2 regions of the Paraburkholderia sp. J76 genome follow, and region 2 is predicted to be linked to the other one. Evidence: predicted binding sites of a transcription regulator. Region 2 holds the regulator's gene; the other holds the start of a gene.
What was found. Region 2 encodes LexA, which represses DNA repair genes until DNA is damaged. Its sites were predicted from a motif close to ACTGTATNNNNATACAGT; they were not measured.

Region 1 (4,417 bases), on a different contig from region 2:
CACCAGCTACGCCATTTACCAGGCCGCATTGTCCGGTAGCACCATCTCCTTCGCCGGCGATTGGGACAACGGGCTACAGAACAAATACACCGTCGCCGATGTCACCGGCATGTAAGCGCCCGCCATCGAGCGGGCTATTTTATTCACGGAACCGAACATGGAAACCACGAAGCAATGCAGTAAGTGCAAGGCCCACAAGCCGCGCGAGGAATTTTATGTAGACCTGAGCCGCCGCACCGGTCTCACGGCCTCGTGCAAGGTCTGCAATGACGCCGCCCGCAATGAGCGCCGCCACCGCGTCGCACTCGCCAGAGCCGTCGCCAAGGCCCAGAACCGCGCAGCGAACCCCGTGGCCCGAGAGGTCGCTGGTTTGGCCGGGGCGCTCAGGGAGGCACTGGCCGCGCGGGGTGTGCAATGAGCCTTCATCTAGAATGCGCCGAGAAGCGCTTGGCCGCTTCACATGCCGATGTTGTGGAAGCGGAGGCGACAGCGTGCGGCCCCGAGGACTGGGCGATTCTCTTGGACGCCTATGACGCGCACGCCCGCCTCCTCCACGAGTTGGCTATAGATACCCGAGACTGAATGATCTGTCCGTGTTACACTCGCCGCCACTGTGTCAATTCATGCGGCGGATTGCACTGACGCAAACCCCGGGAGGCCTTATTCCACGGTGGTCTCAGGTAGGTTCGAATCCTATCGCTCCGACCAGTCATACCGAGGGGTTACACGCCATTGGCCTGTAGCCCCTTTTCTTTTTCTTCCGTTTGGTGTCGTACGCGCTCGCGTTTCGTCGGACGCCTTTCGGTCCATTTGAAAAGCCGCCGAGCTTATAAAATACGGATCGGCCACAACCTCGTGGCTTTTCGCACCCTGGCAGCCATGTTACGTTTATCCGAAGTCAAACTCCCCCTCGACCACGCCGAAAGCGAACTTGAAGCCGCGATTCGGGGACGTCTCGCGGAACTCGGCGTGGCGGCTGATGCGCTCGTCCGCTACACCGTCTTCCGCCGTGCGCACGATGCGCGCAAGCGCTCGGATATCAAGCTGACCTACATCGTCGATCTCGAAGTCAGGGACGAGGCGAAGGTGCTCGAGCGGATCGCCGGCAAGCCGCATTGCGGCGTGACGCCGGACATGACCTACCGCTTTGTCGCGAAGGCGCCGGAGCACTCGGCGCGTGCGCGGCCGGTCGTGATCGGCATGGGGCCGTGCGGCCTGTTCGCGGGACTGATCCTCGCGCAGATGGGCTTTCGTCCCATCATCCTCGAACGCGGCAAGGCCGTGCGCGAGCGCACCAAGGACACCTTCGGCCTGTGGCGCAAGTCCGTGCTCAACCCGGAATCGAACGTGCAGTTCGGCGAAGGCGGCGCCGGGACATTCTCCGACGGCAAGCTGTACAGCCAGATCAAGGACCCGCACCACTACGGCCGCAAGGTGCTCGAGGAGTTCGTCAAGGCCGGCGCGCCGGAAGACATCCTGTATCTGAGCCGCCCGCACATCGGCACGTTCCGCCTCGTCAGCATGGTGGAAAAGATGCGCGCCACCATCCACGAACTGGGCGGCGAAGTGCGCTTCGAAACGCGCGTCGAAGACATCGAGATCGAAAAGGGCAAGGTGCGCGCGCTCAAGCTGTCGAACGGCGAGACGCTGCCGTGCGATCACGTCGTGCTGGCGGTGGGCCACAGCGCGCGCGATACGTTCCAGATGCTCCACGATCGCGGCGTGTTCATGGAAGCGAAGCCGTTTTCGCTGGGCTTTCGTATCGAGCATCCGCAGGGCCTGATCGATCGCAGCCGCTTCGGCAAATTCGCGGGCCACAAGCAGCTTGGCGCGGCCGACTACAAGGTCGTGCACCACGCCAACAACGGCCGGGCTGTCTACAGCTTCTGCATGTGCCCCGGCGGCACGGTGGTCGCGGCGACCTCCGAACCGGGGCGCGTGGTCACCAACGGCATGAGCCAGTATTCGCGGGCCGAGCGCAACGCGAATGCGGGCATCGTCGTCGGCATTACGCCGGAGGATTATCCGGGCGGGCCGCTCGCGGGCATCGCGTTCCAGCGCAAGTGGGAAGAGCGCGCGTTCGAACTCGGCGGCGGCAATTACCAGGCGCCGGGCCAACTGGTCGGCGACTTTATCGCGGGCCGGCCGTCGACGTCGCTCGGTTCCGTGGTGCCGTCGTACAAGCCCGGCGTGCATCCGACCGATCTGGGCACGGCGCTGCCCGATTACGTGATCGAGGCCATCCGCGAAGCGCTTCCGCAGATCGACAAGAAGATCGCGGGCTTCGCGATGCACGATGCGGTGCTCACCGGCGTCGAGACGCGCACGTCGTCGCCGCTGCGGATTCGCCGCAAGGACGATTACCAGAGCGTGAACGTCGAAGGTCTGTATCCGGCCGGCGAAGGCGCCGGATATGCCGGCGGCATCTACTCGGCGGCCATCGACGGCATCGAAGTGGCGCAAGCCGTGGCGCTCGATCTGACGTCGGCGCACGCGTCCTGATCCTGACAGGCGGGAAAAGGCGGCCGGGCGCGATGCCCGCCTGCCTGCGCGATTCCGCAATGGGTCGCATGGGTCGTAATGGGTCGCATGGATCGCATGGATCGCGAAATTTATCCTTCCCTTATTTCCCGCCTTCCTCCAATCCTGAAAAATACTGTATAAATATACAGGTGGAGGCGAATCGACCTCCTTCCTGCCGATGCCCCATTTTCTTGCCGGGCAGGGCGGAGCATTCCCTATTCCCATTAACCAGGCCACGAACCATGGCAGCAGCCCAAACCACTGCTCAGCTTGCCGCGCACTTGCCTCCCCGGCTGCAAAGCCGCGTATGGCAAGGCGATCAGCTCGCGCATGCCAGCGAGCGCTCGATGCCGAGCGGCCACGCCGTGCTCGACGCCCAGCTTCCCGGCGCGGGCTGGCCCGCAGGCAGCCTGACCGAACTGCTCGTCGAGCAGGGCGGCGTGGGCGAGATGCGGCTCGTCGCTCCTGCGCTGCGCGCGCTTACCGCGCAGGCGGGCCGGCATGTGCTGCTCGTCGCGCCGCCGTGGCGACCCTACGCCTGCGCGCTCAAGGCGTGGGGGCTTGCGCTGGAGCGCGTGATCTGGGTGCGCGCTGCCGAGGACGAGGCCGCATGGGTAGCCGAGCAGGCGCTCAAGCAGGAAGGCATGGGCGCCGTGCTGCTCTGGCAGACGAAGGCGCGCGCCGACGCCGTGCGCCGCTTGCAGGTCGCCGCCCAGGATTCGCAGGCGCTCGCGTTTCTGGTGCGCCCGCTCGCCGCGCGCAATCAGTCGTCGCCGGCGCCGCTGCGCATGACTTGCTCGCCCGTGCCGTCGCCCGACGACGGGAGCGTGAACCGGCGGCAATGGATGCAGCTCGCCGCGCTTTCCGTCGATATCTTCAAGCGCCGCGGGCCGCCGCCCGCCCAGCCACTCGTCATTTCATTGCCGCTGCAGGACGCGGTGCTGCCCCAGCCGGATGCAGCTTCCGCCGTCATGCCGTGGCCCGGGATCAATCATGCTGTGGATCGCCGTCACCTTGCCGTTGTTGCCGCTGGAGGCCGTCAGACCTCTAGTGCCGCCGGCGCCGTCAACATCGCGCCTGCCTGAAAACGCCGATGCCGATGCCGATGTGGCGAGCGCGCCGCGCTGTTATGCGCTCGCCGACCACTCGCGCATCCTGATTGCCGATCTCGACGCGTGGCGCCTGGGCGTCGAGCCCGGCAACACGCGCTCGCATGCGCTCGCGCTCGCGCCGGGGCTCGTGCTGCTCGAAGCCGATCCGGCGCGCGAGACCCGCGCGTTCGAGGCGCTCGCGCTCGCATTGCTCGCCTATACGCCCAAGGTGTCGTTCGCGCAGTCGCACACGCTCTTGCTCGAAGTCGGCTCGGGCTTGCGTCTTTTCGGCGGCATGCGCGCGCTGCTCGGCAAGGTCGCGGCAACCGTGGCCGGTTGCGGGCACGCCGCGCGCATAGCCTGCGCGCCCACGGCGTGGGGCGCGTGGACGCTCGCGCAGGCGCGCGTCACGCGCTCGTCGCGCCGCTGGCGCGTGCTCAAGGAAACGACGCTCGCGCGCGTGCTCGATGCGCTGCCTGTCACGCTTGCGCCGTTCGCCGCGCAGCACGATCACGCGCTCACGCAGATCGGCTGCGCGACGCTCGGCGATCTGCGGCGGCTGCCGCGCGACGGCATCGTGCGGCGTTTCGGCGATGGCGTGCTCGGCTGGCTCGCGCAGGCGCGGGGCGAAGCGCCCGATCCGCGCGTGTGGTTCGCCGCGCCGCCGTCGTTTCACGCGTCGCTCGAATTGCAGGCGCGCGTGGAGAGCGCCGAGGCGCTGCTCTTTGCCGCCCGCCGGCTCGTGATGCAACTGGCCGGGTGGCTCGCCGCGCAACACGCGGCGTTGAGCGGCTTCGAACTGC
Region 2 (4,417 bases):
GCACCCAGGCGGCTTCGGTAACGGGGTCCGGGCCGCGCGTGCCTCGTCGTTGCGGCAGCGTGCTCATTGCGCCCCTCCCGCGACGGTTGCGCCCACAACGGCATGCGGCGCGCTGCCGCCCGAAACGCCCCGGCTCGTGCGGCGTTGCAAATACCATTGCAGCAAATTGATGAGAAGCAGCATGACGAACGAGACGCACAGCATCACCACGGCGAGCGCCGTTGCGCCCGCGTAGTCGTATTGTTCGAGCTTCGTGATGATGAGGAGCGACGTGATCTCCGATTTCATCGGCACGTTGCCGGCGATGAAAATGACCGAGCCGTACTCGCCCAACGCGCGCGCGAACGCGAGCGCGAAGCCCGTGAGGAGCGCGGGCAACACGGCGGGCAACACGACGCGCCGGAACGTGAGCCAGCGCGAGGCGCCGAGGCATGCGGCGGCCTCTTCCTGCTCGCGCTCGAAGTCCTCTAGCACCGGCTGCACCGTGCGCACGACGAACGGCAGGCCGATGAAGGTCAGCGCGACGAGCACGCCGAGCGGCGTGAACGCGATCTTCAGACCGAGCGGCTGCAGGAACTGGCCGATCCAGCCGTTGCCCGCATAGACGGCGGCGAGCGAAATACCCGCGACGGAAGTCGGCAGTGCGAACGGAAGATCGACGAGCGCATCGATCACCCGCTTGAACGGGAACGTATAGCGCACGAGCACCCACGCGAGCAGGAAGCCGAACACGGCGTTGATCAGCGCGGCGCCGAGCGCGGCCGTGAACGTGAGACGGTACGACGCGATCACGCGCGGCGACCACACGGCGCGCACGAACTGGCTCCAGTCGAGCGTCGCCGTCTTGAGGAAGGTGGCGGCAAGCGGAATGAGCACCACGAGGCTCAGGTAAGCCACCGTGATGCCGAGCGTCAAGCCGAAGCCAGGCAGCGCACTGGGCTTGCGCAATCGAAACGTTGTCATGCTCGTCTTCCAGACATGGGTTGCGCGCTTGCCGGTTCGCAGGCGGCGCCGAAAAGCGCGCCCGTGGGCGCGCTTTATTGTTATGCGGCCGCGTCGTTATCGACTGCTGACCGGTGCTTCAGTGCGGCTTTACTGCGGCTGATAAATCGAATCGAACACGCCGCCATCGGCGAAATGCGTCTTCTGGGCGTTGGGCCAGCCGCCGAACGTGTCGTCGACCGTGTAGAGCTTCAGCTTCGGAAACTTCGCCGTGAGCGCGGCCGGAACCTTGTCAGAACGCGGGCGGTAGAAGTTTTTCGCAGCGATCTCCTGGCCCTCTTCGCTATAGAGGAACTGCAGGTAGGCCTCGGCTTCCTTGCGCGTACCCTTCTTGTCGACGACCTTGTCCACCACGGCTACCGGGGGCTCGGCCAGAATGCTCACCGAAGGCACCACGATCTCGAACTTGTCCGGACCGAACTCCTTGAGCGAGAGAAATGCTTCGTTCTCCCATGCAATCAGCACGTCGCCGATACCGCGCTGCACGAAGCTCGTCGTCGCGCCGCGCGCGCCCGAGTCGAGCACGCCCGCGTTCTTGTAGAGCTTCGAGACGAAGTCTTTCGCCTTCTGCTCGTTGCCGCCCGGCTGGTGCAGCGCATACGCCCACGCCGCGAGATAGTTCCAGCGCGCGCCGCCGGAGGTCTTCGGATTCGGCGTAACGATCGAGACGCCCGGCTTGGTGAGGTCGTCCCAGTCCTTGATGTGCTTCGGATTACCCTTGCGCACGAGAAACACGATGGTCGACGTGTACGGCGAGGCGTTGTCGGGCAGGCGCTTTTGCCAGTCCTTCGCGACGATGCCCTTGTTGGCGAGCGCGTCGATGTCCCATGCCAGCGCGAGCGTCACGACGTCGGCCTGCAGGCCATCGAGCACCGAGCGGGCCTGCGCGCCCGAGCCGCCATGCGACTGCTTGATGGTGAGCGTTTCGCCCGCCTTCGCCTTCCACTGCTTGATGAAGGCTTCGTTGATGTCCTGATACAGCTCGCGCGTCGGATCATAGGAAACGTTGAGCAGCGACGTATCCGCATGAGCGGCCACAGGCGCCATCGCCGCCATCGCCGCCACGCCGACGAGCGGCGCCACGCCGATAACCAGTTTTGCCGCCAGCGATTTGAGCCAGCCCGCGCGCCCCGTATGTGTCGTGCCCATCTATCTGTTCTCCGTTTTCGTGTGTGCCCGTCTGCGCTTTTAATGAATTGCCGCTAACGATGGAGGCCAGTCTAGCGATCTGCTTACATTATTAAAAATGATGTTTTCTTATTTTTTAATACGCAAAAGTGGTAAGGACAGAGGAAGGCGACGCCGCAGCGCGGTTTCGTATGCCCAAACACAGGAAAGCGGCGCGATAGCAACGCTCGATTGACGAACTTCAAGTAACACTTGAAAAGTCACGAGTACTGTATAAAAATACAGTTACCTGTTCAAACATACAGTGGCGCCATGACCAAACTCACCGCACGACAGCAGCAGGTTTTCGATCTGGTTCGCCGGGCCATCGAGCGCACGGGCTTTCCGCCCACACGCGCCGAGATAGCGGCGGAACTCGGCTTCAGCTCGGCCAACTCCGCGGAGGAACATCTGCGCGCGCTGGCGCGCAAGGGCGTGATCGAACTGGCTGCGGGCGCCTCGCGCGGCATCCGCCTCGTGCCTGGGCCCGACGACCTGCCGCACCAGTTCACGCTTCCACACCCGAGCATCATGCAGCTCTCGCTGCCGCTCGTTGGCCGTGTCGCAGCAGGTAGCCCGATCCTCGCGCAGGAGCACATCTCGCAGAACTACATGTGCGACCCGGCGCTCTTCTCGAGCCGCCCCGACTACCTCTTGAAGGTGCGCGGTCTGTCCATGCGCGACGCTGGCATTCTCGACGGCGACCTGCTCGCCGTGCAGAAGAAAGCCGAAGCGAAAGACGGGCAAATCATCGTGGCGCGCCTGGGCGACGACGTCACCGTGAAGCGCCTGAAGCGCCGTCCGAACGGGCTCGAACTGATCGCCGAGAACCCCGATTACGACAATATTTTCGTCGAGGCCGGCAGCGCGGAATTCGCACTGGAAGGCATAGCGGTCGGCCTGATCCGCCCGACCGAATTCTAAGAAATCCGTCTGAATTCATCTGAATTCACCCGAGTCCGTCTGAGTCCGTTGGCGCGCGGTGTTGCACATCGTTTGCGCACTACCTGGAGAGAGTCATGGAACGCCTTGCCCGCTTGCTGCCCTTCCGTCAATTCGGCCGTCTTCGCCACCTCCGTGGAATCGCCTCGTGCGCGGTCCGCGAAGTGCGCGATTCGGCTGCCGCGCTGAGCGGCTCCCTCTTCGAAGACTCGCCGGAAATGGTGGCGGCCAGCACGGCCGACCTGCCCGCGCTGCCATCGGCCCAGCCGGCGTTTGCCCGCGTGTCGCTCAACAGCTCGCTCAATACCGAACAACCGATGCGACGGGCGCCCGTACGTGTGTATCAAGGCCCTTCGCGGCTTATCCTCGTGGGCACGGTGGACGCGGTCTGCCGCGCGATCGACCGCTGCATTGCCGAGCAGCACAGCGATCTGCCCGCGGCGCTCGCGAAGTAAGCGCGCACTGCGTCAAAACGCGACGCAAATGTGAGTAGAGGTTACTGTCGGGATCGTTTGGCCAGGTTTGCGGTCAACATCGTGTTTGAACGATTTGCCCTAATTTGCCCTCAGCCGATGACGGAATCCCTCTCTACCCCGCGTAAGACCCAAGGCTGGAAGAAACCCGTTGCGATCGCAGTTGCGCTCGCCATGGTGGTTGCCGCGCTTGGCTACGCTTATGCGTCGCCGTATATCGCGGTGAAACACATGAAAGCGGCCGCCGACGCCCGCGACGCCGCCACGCTCAACGAGTACGTCGATTACCCTGCGCTGCGCTTGAGCCTCAAGCAGCAGGTTGGCGATGAACTGCATCGGCGCGTTGAGGCCCAGCACAGCAGCAATCCGCTGCTGCTGCTCGGCGCCGTGATTGGCGCGGCGCTGATCGGTCCGCTCGTGGATGCCTACGCAACGCCGGACGGCGTGGCCGCGCTGCTCAACGGCATGCCGCCGACAGCCAAGCCCGGCGACCGGCCGCAGCCGCCTGCGCCCGCGGAGTCCGGCGCGCAATCTGCGCAAGCCCCGCAACCGGCACCTGCCGCGCCACCGGCCCCGGTAGCCTCCGGCAATCCCGCGCCCGAGGCTCGGCCGGTCACCGCGGCCGGCTATCGCGGGCTCAACGAATTCGCGCTCACATGGGATCGTAGTGATACGGGCGAGCACTATGCCGCCATTCTGCAGCGTCACGGGCTCTTTTCGTGGAAACTCTCGGCGGTCGAGCTAAACGAAGGCAACGCCTCGAACTAAGGCAGATCGCCGGTAAAGGTGGAAACAGGCCGGCTCCGTACGAGCCGACCTGCATGGATCCCGCT

Region 1: imuA (translesion DNA synthesis-associated protein ImuA) is a predicted target of LexA. The motif match lies at 2,656-2,673, and genes of this name have one in related genera.

The regions. Positions count from the first base shown of each region.
Region 1 covers NZ_CAJMZJ010000015.1:107,456-111,872, reverse strand. The annotation lists gene U5768_RS25685 (hypothetical protein) at 1-115, shown strand, start outside; gene U5768_RS25680 (hypothetical protein) at 158-418, shown strand; gene U5768_RS25675 (NAD(P)/FAD-dependent oxidoreductase) at 880-2,502, shown strand; gene imuA (translesion DNA synthesis-associated protein ImuA) at 2,766-3,608, shown strand; gene U5768_RS25665 (DNA polymerase Y family protein) at 3,517-4,417, shown strand, end outside.
Region 2 covers NZ_CAJMZJ010000014.1:150,349-154,765, reverse strand. The annotation lists gene cysW (sulfate ABC transporter permease subunit CysW) at 1-67, opposite strand, end outside; gene cysT (sulfate ABC transporter permease subunit CysT) at 64-963, opposite strand; gene U5768_RS24785 (sulfate ABC transporter substrate-binding protein) at 1,093-2,151, opposite strand; gene lexA (transcriptional repressor LexA) at 2,443-3,093, shown strand; gene U5768_RS24775 (hypothetical protein) at 3,189-3,566, shown strand; gene U5768_RS24770 (DUF2939 domain-containing protein) at 3,684-4,352, shown strand.